One region of the Mixta hanseatica genome, then DNA from elsewhere that is predicted to be linked to it. Evidence: predicted binding sites of a transcription regulator. Region 1 holds the regulator's gene; each other region holds the start of a gene.
The links. The regulator CRP, encoded in region 1, controls carbon source genes, mostly activating them, when cyclic AMP is high. The targets are predictions, from matches to a motif close to ATGTGANNNNNNTCACAT.
Positions count from the first base shown of each region.

Region 2: focA (formate transporter FocA) is a predicted target of CRP. The motif match lies at 3,116-3,133, and genes of this name have one in related genera.
Region 3: msrB (peptide-methionine (R)-S-oxide reductase MsrB) is a predicted target of CRP. The motif match lies at 2,643-2,660, and genes of this name have one in related genera.
Region 4: psiE (phosphate-starvation-inducible protein PsiE) is a predicted target of CRP. The motif match lies at 1,721-1,738, and genes of this name have one in related genera.

Region 1 covers NZ_CP082904.1:405,762-410,546, reverse strand. Annotated here, with positions in the region: gene K6958_RS01835 (hydrolase) at 1-587, shown strand, start outside; gene K6958_RS01830 (YheU family protein) at 591-812, shown strand; gene K6958_RS01825 (phosphoribulokinase) at 936-1,805, shown strand; gene crp (cAMP-activated global transcriptional regulator CRP) at 2,110-2,742, shown strand; gene K6958_RS01815 (YccS/YhfK family putative transporter) at 2,804-4,785, shown strand, end outside.
Region 2 covers NZ_CP082904.1:1,608,596-1,613,380, forward strand. Annotated here, with positions in the region: gene pflB (formate C-acetyltransferase) at 1-2,115, opposite strand, end outside; gene focA (formate transporter FocA) at 2,199-3,056, opposite strand; gene ycaO (30S ribosomal protein S12 methylthiotransferase accessory factor YcaO) at 3,401-4,785, opposite strand, start outside.
Region 3 covers NZ_CP082904.1:2,374,873-2,379,657, forward strand. Annotated here, with positions in the region: gene sppA (signal peptide peptidase SppA) at 1-61, shown strand, start outside; gene ansA (asparaginase) at 155-1,171, shown strand; gene pncA (bifunctional nicotinamidase/pyrazinamidase) at 1,186-1,797, shown strand; gene K6958_RS11445 (YeaC family protein) at 1,828-2,109, opposite strand; gene msrB (peptide-methionine (R)-S-oxide reductase MsrB) at 2,114-2,524, opposite strand; gene gapA (glyceraldehyde-3-phosphate dehydrogenase) at 2,867-3,865, shown strand; gene K6958_RS11460 (D-hexose-6-phosphate mutarotase) at 3,943-4,785, shown strand, end outside.
Region 4 covers NZ_CP082904.1:3,926,122-3,930,906, forward strand. Annotated here, with positions in the region: gene malF (maltose ABC transporter permease MalF) at 1-272, shown strand, start outside; gene malG (maltose ABC transporter permease MalG) at 283-1,173, shown strand; gene psiE (phosphate-starvation-inducible protein PsiE) at 1,264-1,662, opposite strand; gene K6958_RS18640 (YjbH domain-containing protein) at 1,809-3,902, opposite strand; gene K6958_RS18645 (capsule biosynthesis GfcC D2 domain-containing protein) at 3,902-4,642, opposite strand; gene K6958_RS18650 (YjbF family lipoprotein) at 4,639-4,785, opposite strand, start outside.

The DNA of each region.
Region 1 (4,785 bases):
GCCATGCGCCGACGGCCGCGGTCGGCGTCTCGCTGGGCGGCAATATGCTGGCCTGCTTGCTGGGTCAGCAGGGCGATGACTGTCCGCTGGATGCCGCCGTTGCCGTCTCTGCGCCGCTGATGCTGGAACCCTGTAGCGCTAAGCTTGAACAGGGATTCTCCCGCGTCTATCAGCGCTATTTGTTAGGCCAGCTCAAGCTTAATGCCCGGCGCAAGCTACAGGCCTGGCCCGGCACGCTGCCGATTGACCTGCCGCAGCTGGAGGCGCTAAAGCGCCTGCGTGATTTCGATGATGCGATCACCGCGCGCGCTCACGGTTTCGCCGATGCCGGTGATTATTATCGGCGCGCCAGCGCCATGCCGCTGCTGCCCGACGTACGTAAACCGCTGTTAATTATTCACGCTAAGGACGATCCATTTATGACCGATGAGGTGATTCCCGATCTAACGCGGTTACCTGCTAACATTGAATATCAACTGACGGAATATGGCGGCCATGTCGGTTTTGTCGGCGGGACGTTGCGCCGTCCGCAAATGTGGCTGGAGCAGCGTATTCCGCAATGGCTATCACCTTATCTGGATAACTAAGCTGTGATTATTCCCTGGCAAGATCTCTCTCCGGAAACCCTGGATAACCTGATTGAAGCTTTCGTGCTGCGCGAGGGCACCGACTATGGCGAGCAGGAACGTTCGCTGGCGGAAAAGGTGGAAGATGTCCGTCGCCAGCTGAAAAGCGGCGAAGCCGTGCTGGTCTGGTCGGAGCTGCATGAAACGGTAAACATTATGCCGCGCGGGCAGTTTCGCGGCGAATAGCGCTGCGGCTCGCTCTGTGCGGCCTGTCACATTAACAGGTGGTGACGGGCGCGCACGGTAATGACACTGCAGGCCGAAACGTGTTAACAATGCTCATCGCCCGATTTTACCCAGAGAGTATTTATGTCAGCCAGACATCCGATTATCGCGGTGACCGGCTCCAGCGGAGCGGGAACCACCACCACCAGTCTTGCCTTTCGTAAAATTTTTCAGCAGCTTAACCTGCACGCTGCCGAGCTGGAAGGTGACAGTTTCCATCGCTATACGCGCCCGGAAATGGATATGGCGATCCGCAAGGCGCGCGATCTGGGCCGGCACATCAGCTACTTCGGACCGGAGGCCAACGACTTCGGCCTGCTGGAACAGACCTTTGTTGAATATGGCGAAAGCGGCCGCGGCCAGTCGCGTAAATATCTGCATACCTATGACGAAGCGGTGCCGTGGAATCAGGTGCCCGGCACCTTTACGCCGTGGCAGCCGCTGCCGGAACCCACGGATATCCTGTTTTATGAAGGGTTGCACGGCGGCGTCGTCACGCCACAGCATAACGTGGCGGAAAAGGTGGATTTGCTGGTTGGCGTGGTGCCTATCGTCAATCTGGAGTGGATTCAAAAACTGGTACGCGATACCAGCGAACGCGGCCACTCACGCGAAGCGGTAATGGATTCGGTGGTGCGCTCAATGGAAGATTATATTAACTACATCACGCCGCAATTTTCCCGCACCCATCTCAACTTTCAGCGCGTGCCCACCGTGGACACGTCGAATCCCTTTGCCGCGCGCGCGATCCCCTCGCTGGATGAAAGCTTTGTAGTAATCCATTTCCGCGGCCTGGAAGATATTGATTTCCCCTATCTTCTGGCGATGCTGCAGGGTTCGTTTATTTCACATATCAATACGTTGGTGGTGCCCGGCGGGAAAATGGGGCTGGCAATGGAATTGATTATGCTGCCGTTAGTGAAACGCCTGATTGAAGGCAAAAAAATCGAATAATCTGCCTATTCTCTGTCTTCAGATAAGTAAGCGAATTGCCTGCCTGGGCTTTCAACAGCTAAACGGCAATTGTCCGATTCAGCACAAGCTGAAGCGAGACAACAGGAGACAGTAAGATAAAGCTGTGCTACAAACAAAGCTGTAATATTTTCGTTCGATGAAACGAGAACGGGACGACTGCACGCCCTTAAGCCTCGCAGTTGCCTGCATAATTTCCAGCAGGAAACGCTTGAAGATTTCAACGCCTGACAGGGAAAACTGCCCCCTGTATTTAGGGCACGATTACAACAGAGGATAATAGCGAATGGTTCTCGGCAAACCGCAAACAGACCCTACACTCGAATGGTTCCTGTCACATTGCCATATTCACAAATATCCATCAAAAAGCACGTTGATTCATCAGGGTGAAAAGGCCGAGACGCTCTATTACATCGTAAAAGGTGCGGTTGCGGTACTGATCAAGGATGAAGAAGGCAAAGAGATGATCCTTTCCTATCTTAACCAGGGTGATTTCATTGGCGAGCTTGGCCTGTTTGAAGAAGGCCAGGAACGTAGTGCATGGGTACGAGCGAAAACCGCCTGTGAAGTAGCCGAAATTTCGTACAAAAAATTCCGTCAGCTGATTCAGGTGAATCCTGACATTTTGATGCGTCTCTCTTCACAGATGGCGCGTCGCCTACAGGTAACTTCAGAGAAAGTAGGCAATTTAGCTTTCCTTGACGTTACCGGCCGCATTGCCCAAACGCTGCTTAACCTTGCCAAACAGCCGGATGCGATGACGCACCCGGACGGGATGCAAATCAAGATTACCCGTCAGGAGATCGGCCAGATCGTTGGCTGCTCACGCGAGACGGTAGGTCGTATTCTGAAAATGCTGGAAGATCAAAATCTGATCTCCGCGCACGGTAAAACGATTGTCGTTTACGGCACCCGTTAAGCTACGCTGAAGACACGGCGTGATGCCTGGCATCACGCCGTGTCTATTTTGGTGATGTAGTATGTGGCGGAGAATTATTTACCATCCCGAAGTGAACTACGCGCTGCGTCAAACGCTGGTGCTCTGTTTACCGGTAGCCTTTGGCTGGTTGCTGGGCGATTTACAAAAAGGGCTACTCTTCTCGCTGGTTCCCGCCTGCTGCAATATTGCCGGTCTGGATACGCCGCATCGGCGTTTCTTTAAGCGCCTTATCGTTGGCGGTGCGCTGTTTGCTTTTAGCAGTTTCCTGCTTCAATGGCTATCGTTACAGCAGGTGCCGCTACCCGTTACGCTGTTCGCCATGGCGTTAGTACTGGGCGTGACCGGGGAAATCGGTCCGCTTCATGCCCGCCTGCTGCCCGCTTCATTGATTGCCGCCATTTTTACCCTCGGTCTGGTGGGCAATATGCCCATCTGGGGACCGCCGCTGCTCTATATCGGCGGCACCTTCTGGTATGGGCTGTTTAACTGGTTCTGGTTCCGGCTGTGGAAAGAGCAGCCTATGCGCGAAACGCTCAGCCTGCTGTACCACGAACTGGCGGATTACTGCGAAGCGAAATATACCCTGCTAACGCAGCTTACCGATCCGGAAAAAGCGCTGCCGCCGCTGCTGGCGCGTCAGCAAAAAGCCGTCGATCTGATTAATACCTGTTATCAGCAAATGCATATGCTGGCCGCCAACCGCGATCACAGCCATCGCCATCTGATGCGTGCGTTTCAGGTCGCGCTCGATCTGCAGGAGCATATCGCTGTCAGCCTGCATCAGCCGCAGGAAGTACAAAAGCTGGTAGAGCAAAGCCATGCGGAAGCGGTGATCCGCTGGAATGCACAAACTATTGCCGCACGGCTGCGCGAACTGGCGGACGACCTGCTTTATCATCGGCTGCCGTCACGTTTCACAATGGAAAAGCCGCTGCTGGGTCTGGAAAAAATTGCGCGTCAGCATCCGGAAAATCCGGTCGGCCACTTCTGTTATTACCATTTCAGCCGCATCGCCCGTGTGCTGCGTACTCAACGTCCGCTCTATCGACGCGACCTGATGGCCGATCGCCAGCGTCAGCTGCCGCTGCTTCCCGCCCTGCGCAGCTATCTGTCACTGAAATCCTCTGCCCTGCGTACCGCGGCACGCTTTGCGGTGATGCTGGTGTTCGGCAGCGTGCTGGCGCTAACCTTTAACGTGCCGAAGCCGTGGTGGATTTTAATGACGATTATGTTTGTCAGCCAGAACGGCTACAGCGCCACGCGCGTGCGTATCCAACACCGAGCGCTCGGTACGCTGGCCGGGTTGATTATTGCCGCGGCAGCGCTGCACTTTGCGGTGCCGGAGTCATTAGTGCTGGTGATCATGTTGGCGATTACTCTGGTCAGCTATCTGTTTATCCGTAAATATTATGGCTGGGCGACCATCGGTTTTACCCTTACCGGCGTCTATTCACTGCAGCTGCTGTCGCTGAACGGCGCGCATTTTCTGCTGCCGCGCCTGATGGATACGCTGATGGGGTGTTGCATCGCTTTTGGCGGCATGGTCTGGCTATGGCCGCAATGGCAAAGCGGGCTATTGCGGCAGAATGCGCATGATGCACTGGAAGCCTATCAGGAAGCGTTACAAATGCTGCTGGGAAATGAGGCGTCGCCGCAGAAGCTGGCCTGGCAGCGGGTACGGGTGAATCAGGCGCACAACGCGCTGTTTAATTCCCTGAGTCAGGCGATGCAGGAACCCGCCTTTAATACGCGATATCTGAAGGATATGAAACTTTGGGTCACGCACAGCCAGTTTATTGTTGAGCATATTAACGCGATGACCATTCTGGCGCGCGAGCACACCATGCTGCCTCCTACGCTGGCGCAAAGCTATCTGCAATCGTGCGAAATTGCGCTGCAGCGCTGCCAGCAGCGGCTGGCCTACGACGGACCTGGCCAGCAGACCAATATTCTGGAAGCGCAATCAGACAATCAGGAAGGGCCGACAACCATTATGGAGCGCCACGTAAAGCGTATCCTTGA
Region 2 (4,785 bases), 1.2 Mb from region 1:
ATGCTGACCGCCCTCAATCGCCGCTTCATGATGGAAGTAACCATCCATCAGGCCCGCCAGGTTAGTTTTACGCACATCGTCATCTTTACCCAGCGCGTTTGGTACGATAGAGAAGGTATAAGAGATACCATCTTTAGCATAAGCAAACGGCAGTTTAGCGACAGAGGTCAGCGAAGCAACGGCACCTTTCTGGTCACGACCATGCATTGGGTTAGCGCCTGGTCCGAAAGGTGCGCCAGCACGACGACCATCTGGGGTGTTACCTGTTTTCTTACCGTATACCACGTTGGAGGTAATGGTCAGCACAGACTGAGTCGGTACGGCGTTGCGGTAGGTATTCAGTTTCTGAATTTTCTTCATGAAACGTTCAACCAGGTCGCAGGCCAGATCGTCAACGCGCGGATCATTATTACCAAACTGCGGATATTCACCTTCGATTTCAAAGTCTGTCGCCAGACCATCTTCATCGCGAATCGCTTTCACTTTGGCGTATTTGATGGCGGAAAGTGAGTCTGCCGCTACGGACAGGCCGGCAATACCACAGGCCATGGTGCGGTAGACATCACGGTCATGCAGCGCCATCAGCGCAGCTTCATAGCTATATTTATCATGCATATAGTGAATGATATTCAGCGCGGTCACATACTGTTTCGCCAGCCAGTCCATAAAGTGGTCAAGGCGAGCCATAACGGTATCGAAATCCAGCACTTCATCCATAATCGGCGCTTCTTTCGGGCCGACCTGCATTTTCATTTTCTCATCAACGCCGCCATTGATTGCATACAGCAGCGTTTTGGCGAGGTTGGCGCGCGCACCGAAGAACTGCATCTGTTTACCGACAATCATCGGGCTGACGCAGCAGGCGATAGCGTAGTCGTCGTTGTCAAAGTCAGGACGCATCAAATCGTCGTTTTCATACTGGACGGATGATGTATCAATAGAGACTTTGGCTGCATACTTTTTAAAGTTAATCGGCAGCTGTTCTGACCACAGGATGGTCATGTTCGGCTCCGGAGACGGCCCCATGGTGTACAGGGTATTCAGGAAGCGGAAAGTGGTTTTAGTGACCAGCGTACGACCATCTACGCCCATACCGGCCAGCGATTCAGTCGCCCAAATCGGGTCACCGGAGAACAGTTCATCATATTCCGGGGTACGCAGGAAGCGAACCATACGCAGTTTCATCACCAGATGGTCAATCAGCTCTTGCGCTTCCAGCTCGCTCAGTTTACCTGCCTGCATGTCGCGTTCGATATAGACATCAAGGAAGGTAGAAACTCGGCCAAAGGACATCGCTGCGCCGTTTTGTGATTTCACTGCGGCCAGGTAGCCGAAATAGGTCCACTGTACTGCTTCACGTGCATTGGTCGCCGGACGAGAGATATCGCAACCATAAGATGCCGCCATCTCTTTCAGCTGACCCAGCGCGCGATGCTGATCGGCAATCTCTTCACGCAGGCGGATCGTTGCTTCAAGGTTAACGCCATTGATCAGATCGTCCTGCAGTGAGGTGAACTGAGCAAATTTATCCTGCATCAGATAATCGATACCGTACAGTGCGACGCGACGGTAGTCGCCGATAATACGGCCGCGACCGTAAGCATCCGGCAGCCCGGTCAGCACGCCTGATTTACGGCAGCGCAAGATTTCAGGGGTATAAACATCGAATACGCCCTGGTTATGCGTTTTACGGTATTCGGTGAAGATTTTTTTCAGCTGTGGGTCCAGCTCGCGGTTATACGCTTTGCAGGAGCCTTCCACCATTTTGATCCCGCCAAAGGGAATAATGGCGCGTTTCAGCGGCGCGTCAGTTTGCAAACCGACAATTTTTTCCAGGCCTTGATCGATATAGCCTGCACCATGTGAAGTAATGGTTGCTGCAACGCTGGTATCGAAATCAACCGGCGCATGGGTGCGGTTTTCAATTTTGATGCCTTCCAGCACTTTATTCCACAGCTGGATGGTGGCATCAGTCGCACCGGCCAGGAAGGATTCGTCTCCTTCATATGGCGTATAGTTTTTCTGAATGAAATCGCGAACGTTAACTGATTTCTGCCATTCGCCGGCGGTAAAACCTTCCCAGGCGGCAGCCAGTTTCTCATTGAGCTCGGTCATAATATACCTACCTTCTGATAAAAGTTCTTTTTTGGAGCCAACAGGAAAATATCTGTCGGCTCGAATTCGTCGTGCAGTTGCTGCTAATGTGCGGTGTTGCCGCGCAGATAAATAAACCAGTAGGTCAACCCTACCAATAGCCCGCCACCGATAATGTTGCCAATAGTGACTGGAATCAGGTTATCTATGATGAAATGGCTCAGCGTCAGGTTGGGAAACTGAGCGGCGGTTGCGCCTGTCGCCTGCCAAAATTCCGGTGAGGCGAAATCATGAATAACGATAGCCATAGGAATCATGAACATATTAGCGATGCTGTGCTCAAAGCCGCAGGCAACGAACATCGCAACCGGCAGGGCCATGGCCAGCATCTTGTCGGTCAGGCTGCGACCTGAGTAGCTCATCCAGATGGCCAGGCAAACCATTAAATTCGCCAGCGTGCCGAGGCAAACAGCCTCAATAAAGGTGTGATGCATTTTATGATCGGCGGTTTGTAAAACATTTAATCCCCACGCGCCGTTAGCCACCTGATGTTCGCCGGAAAGCCAAATAAGAGCGACAAAAAACAGCGCGCCAAACAGGTTGCCGATGTAAACGTTGATCCAATTGCGCGCCAGCTGACCCCAGCTAATACGCCCGCTGGCTTTCGCCACAACAATTAAAACGGTTGAGGTAAACAGGTCTGCGCCACATACCACGACCAGCATCAGGCCAAGGGAAAAGCAGAGACCGCCGATCAGTTTTGCCAAACCATAAGGAATATCAGCCGTTCCGGTGGTGGCGGTAATATAAAAAACGAACGCAATAGAGATAAATACGCCAGCGTTAATGGCCAGAAAAAAGGTTATTAACGGATGTTTATTTGCTTTATAAACGCCAGCTTCTTCTGCGGCTTTCGCCATTGCCTGTGGCAATAATAAATTGAAAGGGTTGTCAGCATTCACACTAACGTACTCCCATAAAAAATCGTCGTAGAGATACTAACAAAGGAGTATTTAGCGGAAATTGATATAGATCATATTTGCCTAGCGCCTGAAGAGACGAAGCGGGAATTAATAGAGGGGTATTAGGCTTAACCTTTTGATTTTAATATATAAAATTTATTTTAAATTATACATTTAAAATTGAAGAAGGCATTTAATGCACAAAAGGTTATTATTGCAAAATAAGAGAATTAGGCTTAAATGTTATTGCTGGAGAATATAGAGTAACTCGATATTAACATCGGATTAACTAAAAAAGCCAGCTGGGTTTAGCAGCTGGCCAGAATTTACAGGGATAACGTTATTTATTTCCAGTTATTCCGCTTGGCCTGTTGTAATTTCTCATAGGCAGCAAGCAGAGCCTGATGCGCAGGGAACGCCTTGAGATCCAGATCAACCGGCTGTAGGCCATAAAAAGGCGCTTCGCCATTAATCGCGGACGAGGCGGCCTCAACGGCCTCTGCGCCATACATACGAACAAACGCGTGATAATACTGGGTCGGATCGCGTTCTTCTTCCTGCGAAAGCAGCAGCAGCGTTTGCAGGCAGCGATAGTAGTTAGCGCGTTCAGCCGTAAATACCGAACCATTAAACTCCATGGTCCATTCGGTCCAGATCAGAGCCTGATCGAGATCGCCGCCAGCCAGAGCCAGCATCGCTTTCAGCTCGCCGATACGCAGGGTGTACCAGCCGTTATCTTTGCCTGTCGCCAAGCCAAGCAGCTCGCGAACGCGAGTAAAATCATCGTGGCCTTCTTCATCTAACTGCTCGATTAGCGCCAGATAATCCGCTTTATCCCATTGGCTGTCAGGCAGCGCCAGCAGGGTTTCACGCAGGCCTGCGCCCATATTATTATTCGCCAGCAGCAGATCTTCCGCCGGATAAATGTCCGACATGCCCGGAACAATAATACGGCAGGCGTAAACGTCCAGATGTTCATAATCTGCAATATAAACGTCTTTATCTTCCGCTTTGAAAATGGCCATCAGCGTGGCGAATTCTTCTTCGGTCGTGCCGTCAAAGCGCCAGTCGACAAACGGATAATCGGCTTCTTCTTTAAACAGGTCCCATGAAATCGAGCCGCTGGAATCGATGAAATGTGTTTCCAGGTTGGCATGTTCCGCGACTTCTTCATCATCAAAGGTTGGCGGCGTAAAGACATCCAGATCTTTCAGGCTGCGACCCTGCAGCAGCTCCGTTACGGTACGCTCCAGCGCCACGCCAAAATCGGGATGAGCGCCGAAAGAGGCAAAGCAGGTACCGTTAGTCGGGTTAAATAAAACCACGCAGATTACCGGATATTTGCCGCCTAACGAGGCATCATAAGCAAAAATCGGGAAGCCTTCAGCTTCAAGGCTGTTAATGGCTTCTACCACGCCCGGGTAGCGATCCAGTACCGCCTGCGGGATAGCGGGCAGACTGATCGCTTCGGCGATAATGCGGTTTTTTACATAGCGTTCAAATACTTCAGACAGGCCCTGTACGCGCGCTTCATTACGCGTGTTACCGGCAGACATGCCGTTTGAAACATACAGGTTGCCGATGATATTCATCGGGATATATACCGTCTGCTCGTCAGATTGGCGGGTGAAAGGCAGGGCGCAAATTCCGCGCTCGGCATTCCCTGACTGCAGATCGATAAGATCGCTGGCGCTCAGCTCATTTTCCGGATCGTAAAACTGGCGCAGGC
Region 3 (4,785 bases), 2.0 Mb from region 1:
TAAAATGAACGATCCGCAAAACCGTTACGCTCTCTGCCTGACCTGCGGCGAGGTGCGCTAACCTTCAGCCCGATCGGCATTGCTGCTGGTCGGGCTGCTCTTCCCGAACCTTTACCGTATACTGCGGTTTTACCGCAAAGCTGAGTCGCTTTTCATGCAAAAAAAATCCATTTACGTGGCCTATACCGGCGGAACGATCGGTATGCAGCGTTCAGAACAAGGCTATATTCCAGTTTCCGGTCACCTGCAACAGCAGTTAGCGGCGATGCCAGAGTTCCATCGTCCGGAAATGCCGAATTTTACCATTCACGAATATCAGCCGCTGATCGACTCATCGGATATGACGCCACAGGACTGGCAGGCTATTGCTGACGATATTCGTCAAAATTATGCGCTGTACGATGGCTTTGTTATCCTGCACGGCACTGATACCATGGCGTTTACCGCCTCGGCACTCTCATTTATGCTGGAAAACCTGGCGAAGCCGGTGATTGTGACAGGGTCACAAATTCCGCTGGCGGAACTGCGTTCAGACGGTCAACAAAATCTGCTGAATGCGCTCTTCGTTGCGGCTAATTATCCGGTTAAAGAAGTCACCTTATTCTTTAACAATACGCTTTACCGCGGCAACCGTACCACCAAAGCCCATGCCGATGGCTTTAACGCTTTTGCTTCGCCTAACCTGCCGCCGCTGCTGGAAGCGGGCATTCATATTCGTCGCCTGAATACCCCCGCCGCGCCGCAGAGCGAAGGCGAACTGATCGTTCATCCGATTACGCCTCAGCCTATCGGGGTGGTAACCATCTATCCGGGGATCTCTGCGGAGGTGGTGCGAAACTTCCTGCGCCAGCCGGTCAAGGCACTGATTTTACGCTCTTACGGCGTGGGCAATGCGCCGCAAAACGCAGAGTTCCTCGCCGAGCTGCGTGCGGCCTCCGAGCGCGGCATTGTGATAGTGAACCTGACTCAGTGCATGTCGGGCAAAGTGAATATGGGCGGCTATGCGACCGGTAATGCCCTTGCGCATGCGGGCGTGATTGGCGGCTTCGATATGACCGTTGAAGCCACTCTGACCAAGCTGCACTATTTGCTCAGTCAGCCGTTAAGCTGCGATGAAGTGCGTCAGCTGATGCAGGTAAATCTGCGTGGCGAACTGACCTCTGATAACTGATGGCGGAATCTATTATGACCCAGGCTCTGATCCTTATCGATTTGCAGAATGATTTTTGTCCGGGCGGCGCGCTGGCAGTGGCCGACGGCGATGCAACTATCGCCGTCGCCAATCGGCTGGCCGAGGCGTTTCATCGGCGTGGCGAACTCGTGGTGGCGACCCAGGACTGGCATCCGGCGAATCATGGTAGCTTTGCCTCGGTTTCCGGGGAGGCGGTAAACACTCTGGGCGAGCTTAGCGGCCTGCCGCAGATCTGGTGGCCCGATCATGCTATTCAACACAGCCAGGGCGCTGATTTTCATCCGACGCTTAACCGTTCGCTGATCGATAAGGTGTTTCATAAGGGTGAGCAGCCAGATATCGACAGCTACAGCGCCTTTTTTGATAATGGTCACCGGCGTCAAACCGGGCTGGATGCCTGGCTACGTCAGCAGGGCGTGACCCGTCTGGTGATGATGGGATTAGCTACCGACTACTGTGTGAAATTCAGCGTGCTGGACGCCCTGCATCTGGGATATGAAGTTGAAGTAGTTGCCGAAGGTTGTCGCGGCGTAAACCTGCAGCCGCAGGACAGCGCTCAGGCATTTGCGGAAATGGCAGCAAGCGGCGCGCTTATCCGCCAGTAAGCCCTTTATCCCGCCGTTCCGGCGGGAATGTTATTGCAGGGTAATCCGCGTGACGCTGTCACTGATACCGAACTCTTCCTTCAGCTCGCGCTTTGAGCGGGTGACCAGTTCCCCGCCCGCGCCGATACTCATATGCTGCGGCTGATGGTTATGGTGCGCCTGCCACAGCATAACCAGCTGCATGCAATGCTCTTTTTGCTCTTCCGTTAGCGCGACGCCGTCTGGCCATTTTCCGATTTCTACCGCTGTGACCAGTCGCTGATATATTTCAGGCGTCATGCCTTCGACTATCGCATTGAGTTCAGATTTCATTGCATCAACCTTTAATCTGATTGCCATCGTTATCGCTAAAGCTTAGCGAGGCTGAATTTACACAGTAGCGTTCGCCGCTCGGCTGAGGGCCATCGGGGAAGACATGACCAAGGTGGGAATCACAGCTGCCGCAGCGAATTTCAATCCGATGCATGCCATGTGAGTTATCTTCCAGATAGTGAATCGCATCCTCGCTGTAAGGCTGATAAAAGCTGGGCCAGCCGCAACCGGAATCATATTTTGTCTCTGATAAAAACAATGGCGCATTGCACACCAGACAGTGATAAATGCCCTCTGCTTTATTGTGTAATAGCGCACCGCTAAACGGCGGCTCGGTGCCGCGCTGCTGCGTGACATAAAGCTGCATTTCACTAAGCTGGTTATCAGGCGTACGATCGTTCAATTCTTTAGCCATTTTCATCATCTCTGGCAGTGTCATTCTGGAAAAATCGGCTAGTATTCTAACAAACAGTTAACAAGAACAGCTTAATATTTTGTGCCTGGCGAGTTTTGGCAGCAGCCTGAGTGCCAAATTGTGACGCAGATCACTTTCCAATGGAGGCAGGCCTTTATATTCGGTAATCGAGGCGTAAAACTGTTCCTGGAGAATAGTCGCGGAAGCAGATTTTTACCGGTAAATTCACTAAGACAGGTTTGATTTGTCGCAATAATTGACACGATTCCGCTTGACGCCTGGTAAGGATTTTGTAATTTTACAGGCAACCTTTTATTCACTAACAAATAGCTGGTGGAATATATGACTATCAAAGTAGGTATTAACGGTTTTGGTCGTATCGGTCGCATCGTTTTCCGTGCTGCGCAGCAACGTTCTGACGTTGAAATCGTTGCAATCAACGATCTGCTGGACGCGGAATACATGGCGTACATGCTGAAATATGACTCAACGCACGGCCGCTTCGAAGGCACCGTTGAAGTACAAGACGGCGCGCTGATCGTAAACGGCAAAAAAATCCGTGTTACCTCTGAAAAAGACCCGGCTAACCTGAAGTGGGACGAAGTCGGTGTTGACGTAGTAGCAGAAGCAACCGGTATCTTCCTGACCGACGAAACTGCGCGTAAACATATCGCTGCTGGCGCGAAAAAAGTGGTTATGACCGGTCCGTCTAAAGATGACACCCCGATGTTTGTTCGCGGCGCCAACTTTGACAAATATGCTGGCCAGGATATCGTTTCCAACGCATCCTGCACCACTAACTGCCTGGCACCGCTGGCTAAAGTTATCAACGACAAATTCGGTATCGTTGAAGGCCTGATGACCACCGTTCACGCTACCACCGCAACGCAGAAAACCGTTGATGGCCCGTCTCATAAAGACTGGCGCGGCGGCCGCGGCGCGGCGCAGAACATCATTCCTTCTTCTACCGGTGCAGCTAAAGCAGTAGGTAAAGTACTGCCGGAACTGAACGGTAAACTGACCGGTATGGCGTTCCGCGTTCCGACTCCGAACGTATCCGTGGTTGACCTGACCGTGCGTCTGTCTAAACCGGCTTCTTACAAAGAAATTTGTGAAGCGATCAAAGCCGCCTCTGAAGGCGATATGAAAGGCGTTCTGGGTTACACCGAAGATGCAGTGGTTTCTACCGATTTCAACGGCGAAACGCTGACTTCCGTGTTCGATGCCGCTGCCGGTATCGCACTGAACGACAACTTCGTGAAACTGGTTTCCTGGTACGACAACGAAACTGGCTACTCTCACAAAGTTCTGGATCTGATCGCGCTGGTTGCTTCTAAATAAGCAACGGTGACAGACTAAGCTTAGAGGGCGACTACGGTCGCCCTTTTTTATCGTCTGAATTCCAGCAAGGTAACATCATGACCGAAAAAATTTTTTCGCTTCCCGTGGTAAACCAGATCTCTCCTTATCTGAGCCAGCGACAAATTGGCGACCTGCCGGTTATTGTCGTTAATCATCCTAAAGTACGCGCAGCTCTTACTCTACAGGGCGCGCAGCTGATCGCCTGGCAGCCAAACGGTGAAAAACCGGTTATCTGGCTAAGTGAGAAAACCGCGTTTACGCCGGGTAAAGCCATTCGCGGCGGCGTACCGATCTGCTGGCCCTGGTTTGGCCCAGCGGGTCAACCGGCACACGGTTTTGCACGTAACCAGCCCTGGACGCTCTCTGCGCACGATGAAAACAACGACAATGTTATGCTGACGTTGGTATTGGAAAGCAATGAGCAGATCAAAGCGCTGTGGCCGCATGATTTCACGCTGATTGCGCGCTTCCGCCTGGGCGAACATTGCGAAATTGAACTGGAAGCGCACGGGGAATATCAGGCGACTTGCGCCCTGCACAGCTATTTTAACGTAGCGGATATCCAGGATGTGGAGGTCAGCGGTCTCGGCTCATCCTTTATCGATAAAGTGAAAGGCGGCGAACAGGGAACTTCCGCTGATGGCAAACAGCGCTATGTCGGACAGGTCGATCGTATCTATACCCAGCCGGAAGATTACAGCCTGATTCATGATAAAGCGGGACAGCGCGTGATTGAGGTTTATCACCATCATCATAGCGATGTGGTTACCTGGAATCCGGGCGTAGAGTTATCGTGCAGCATGGCCGATATGGCTAACGACGGCTTTCAGACCATGGTGTGTGTTGAAACCGCGCGTATCAATCAGCCGATGAAGAGCGCGCCAGAACAGCCGGCTCGC
Region 4 (4,785 bases), 780 kb from region 1:
CGTTAACGCCGCTGATGATCGCCAGCTTTGCCTTTAACTTTAATAACTTTGTACTGATCTTGCTGCTTACCGATGGCGGCCCGGACCGGCTGGGCACCACCACGCCGGCAGGCTATACCGACCTGCTGGTGAGTTACACCTGGCGCATCGCCTTCGAGGGCGGCGGCGGCCAGAACTTTGGCCTGGCGGCGGCCATCGCCACGCTGATTTTCCTGCTGGTCGGCGCGCTGGCGCTGTTTAACCTGCGATTCACGCGCATTAAAACGGATTAAGGAGCGAAACATGGCGATGGTTCAACCCAAATCACAGAAGCTGCGGCTGGCGCTGACGCACTTGCTGCTGCTCGGCTTTATTGTGCTGATTATGTATCCGTTGCTGATGGTACTGGCGATTTCGCTACGCCCCGGCAACTATGCCATTGGCAACCTACTGCCAGAGCATATTTCCTGGGATCACTGGAAGCTGGCGCTGGGATTCACGGTAACCCACGAAAACGGCAGCGTTACGCCGCCGCCGTTTCCGGTGCTGCTTTGGCTGTGGAACTCGGTAAAAGTCGCCGCCATCACTGCCGTTGGGATTGTTGCGCTTTCCACAACCTGTGCCTATGCTTTTGCTCGTATGCGATTTCGCGGCAAGGCGACATTGCTGAAAGGAATGCTTATATTTCAGATGTTTCCCGCTGTACTTTCGCTGGTAGCGCTTTATGCTCTGTTCGACCGTTTAGGGCAGTACATTCCCTTTATCGGCCTGAATACTCATGCCGGGCTGATCTTTGCCTACCTCGGCGGTATCGCATTACACGTCTGGACGATTAAAGGCTATTTTGAAACCATTGACGGTTCACTGGAAGAAGCAGCGGCGCTGGACGGCGCGACGCCATGGCAGGCTTTCCGCTTGATTTTACTGCCGCTTTCCGTGCCCATTCTCGCCGTGGTTTTTATTCTGTCTTTTATCGCTGCCGTGACGGAAGTGCCCGTCGCCTCGCTGCTGTTGCGTGACGTGAACAGCTATACGCTGGCGGTGGGAATGCAGCAGTACCTGAATCCGCAGAACTATCTGTGGGGAGATTTCGCCGCGGCTGCGGTGCTCTCTGCGCTGCCGATTACGCTGGTGTTCCTGCTGGCGCAGCGCTGGCTGGTTAGCGGCCTGACCGCTGGCGGCGTGAAGGGTTAAGGTTTTTTATTGCCGTTGTTGCCTTTGTTGTTATTGCCACTGCTAAGTTGTGTCCTGTGTATATTCAGGCGGCCGATTGGCCGCCTTTTTTTATTCGCGCTTTAGGCGGTTGCTGTTGGCCAGCCACAGCGTAATGACCAGGATCAAAATAGCGGCGGAATAACAGAGCGTGTCGAACGGATTTTTATGGTCGACCACAATCAGCCGGATAATGGCCGTAATGCCGATATAGATAAAATAGCGCAGCGGGAAGTGGTAGCCCGACTGGAAATATTTCACGATTAGGGCAATAAACTCGAAATAGAGAAACCAGATGACAATGCCTTCCACCAGCAAATAAGCCGAGGCGGCTTCGCCGGTATTCAGTAATACATTGGCGAGGTGGATAGTCTCTTTGCCCAAAAAGACGATCAAAATTATGCCTAAAAACAGCAGGCCCACGTTTAATATCCATTGCAGGATAGTGGCTATCATTTTCTCACTACTCATTGTTTGTCCTTGTTGCGTGCGAGGTAACCGGCATCTGCCGAACTGACATCATGACAGAATGTGACAAACATCACATTATAGCGCGCATAAAAAAACGCCCTGACCAGAGCCGGGGCGTTTTTGCGCAAGCGGAACCGCTGAGCCAATTAGCGGAAGTGAATATCCCGGTCGCTGGTCATGTCATACAGCTGATATTTACGGCCAAGCATCTGCCCGCCATCACGCGTCAGCGGCGTCCAGTTAACCTGAGCGCGGCCGCGGTTATGGGTAACGGTAAACAGATCCATCGGCACGGAGATATAGAATCCTTTAGTGAAGTCGCCCTCGCCATATTCATCGCCGGAGACATTGGTTAAGGTGGCGTATGCGCCCACTGTCACGCCGCTGTCGAAGCGTTTTGAGACGTCAATCGTGCCGCCTTTATCCTTCGCCAGGTATTCGCCCACGCTCATTTTCACCAGCACATTATTCATAAACCACGGCTGCCAGTAGGCGGTCAGATGACCGGTCGGCGCTTTGTAGTTGGTGAATTTCATCATGTTGTCCCAGTCGCGCTGTTTAACATAGTTCGCGTCTACGCCAACGGCCCAGCTGGAATCCAGCGGACGATAAAGCACCTCGGCGCCGACGCCGCCATACATGGTTTCCAGATAGCCGCCGTACATCTGGCCATAAAAACCGTTGCCCAGATAATGGAACCAGTTCGCCTGCAGGTTATTAACGTAAACGTTATTTTCTACATAGTCGCGAATATGGGTACGCACACGCGGCAGCGAGGAATCGATCGGCCGTCCATCATAGTTGAATTTGTCGTAGTTATTGGCCAGGTTGGCAAAGACGCCGCCGCCCACCAGCAGATGCTGAGTCAGCCAGTAATCGGCGTTGGCGTTGATGCCCGCCTGGTACATATAAAAGCTTTCCGGTCCGCCAACCGACTGATTCAGTACCGGCGAGATGCCGTAACTAAAGCGCCCTTTCTCAATATAGTACCCCTGCTCGGTTTTACCCGGATCGACAGGATTTATGCGGCGCTGCGCCAGCGGCTGCTCATGCCCGAGCGGATAACCTTCCAGCTGCTGACGCAGGCTGCTGACTTTGGTTTCAGTGGTCACCTGCGGCAGGTTATAACGCGTTTGCGTCACACGCAGCGTATCGATATTTTCCGGCAGGTCATTCATCAGAATAACGTTGGCGCGATCGACGCCTTCCTGCGTATCGCGATATTTCACCTGCTCGCCCGTCACATAGAGAGTACGCCCTTTCACCTGCAGATTCGGCGCATCCAGCCCGGCGTTATATTTCAGCTGCGTTAGCTGATTGGCTACCGCCGTATGCTGCAACGTTTCCGGCTGCGGCTGCGGGTGATAGCCCGGCCTGCTGCTGTCGAGATGATGCGTGCTTAACGCGTTGAAGTTGCTGCGCAGGGTAAAGCCGAAGGTAAAGGTGTTGCCACGCTCGTAGCTGGCGTTAATATCGGCCCAGTCGGTCAGACGATAGATGGCGCCGACGTTGACCTTGCTGCGCTGCTCCAGCTTACCGGCGTAATCGCCCTGATAGTCATTGCCCTCATACTCCAGCTTCAGGCGCAGCGGCTGCCACGGCGTCTGATATTCAATACCGCCGAAGATCGAGGCCGGTCCTTTAAACAGCTCGTCGCCGTTTACCGATCCGGCTGAGCCAAAGCCGCTACGACGGTGACAGAATTTATCGTCATAGCTGCAGAAAGGGTTGTTGATGTTGCCGCTGTTGCCGAGATAGCCCCAGCCGATGCCCAGCGTAAAGTCGAGCGGTCCCCAGGCCTTGGTCGCTACCAGATATTCACTGTCAAATAGCCCGGTGCCACCCAAATCGCGCGTGCCCACCGCTACTTCCGGCAGCCAGTAGCCTTCCTGCCATAGCCGCAGTTTAAGATCGAAAGCTTTATCTTTATAACTCTGGTCGCCGCTAAAGCCCTCTACCCGACTGTAAAGCCGCGTACGAACATCGGTATAGCGTACGGTGGTTTCCAGCCAGGGAAACAGCATCAGCGACGCGGAGTAAAAACGGTACTGATCGTTATTGCGATAGTTAAGGCTGAATTCGCCCTCTTTCGCCATTCGCGCCGTGGGCACCTGCATCAGTCCCACGCCGCCGAAATCTGACTGTGAGGGGCCAATGGGTTCGCCCCACGTCGCCGCCTGCGCCTGGCAGGCAGACGCTACGCAAACAGCGAGCAGGCTGAGAAGCATGTTTGTTTTCATCAGTCAGGGATCCGGTGCGTCAAAACAGAAATAATGTGCTGGTTAAGGTCGCGATATTCGGCCGGCAGCGCCCAGGAGGAGAAACCGAGATAGATGATGCTGCCCGGCGCCACTTCAACATGGCGATGATTCCAGTAAGCCACCGGCGCTTCTTGCGTGGAGCCGTCTGGCGCGATCACCGTTACCACATTGCGTTCCGCGCCGCTCAGGCGCGCATGTCCGGCGAGATAGTCCCGCGTATCGCGGCCCGGCTGCCATACCACTTTGCCGCTGCCGGCGATAGCGCCCGCCAGCGTTACGCTGGTGGGCCGTCGCAGGGTATACAGGCTATACTCTCCCTCCAGACGGCGGTTGGCTTCCGGACGTAGCCGTATCCAGTCAGGATCGAGCGAGACGAACTGTCGCCCGGTAACCCGCACCGCTTTTAGCTGTTGCAGCACGCTGTTGATCGCCGCGGCGCGTTCACCCTCTTCGCTTGCCGCCCAGCTTTGCAGCCGCGCCAGCGTCTGCTGGTAATGCTGCTGCGCCGCTGCGGTCGCCAGCGGCTCGGCAATCACCGTACCGGGCCACCAGCTGCGATCTTTCAGCGCCGGGCTGGCAAGCAGCTGAGAGAGCGTTTGCGCATGGCTGACCACAGCGGTTTGCGATCCATCGGGGGCATAAAGGATGACCTGGCTATCCGCCTGCGCGTTAAATGACAGGCCGGCAAGCAGGCCGGCTAAAGCAAGAATGTTTTTCATGATTTTGCTGGCTTCAGAATGGTGATCTCGACCGGCAGCGTATCCGCTCCCACCTGCTGTGCGCTCTGGCGCACTTCGCCGCTGCTGGCATCAATCCAGAAGGTGTTTTGCCATTCTGTCCCGCTCGCCGCGAGGGTCACCTC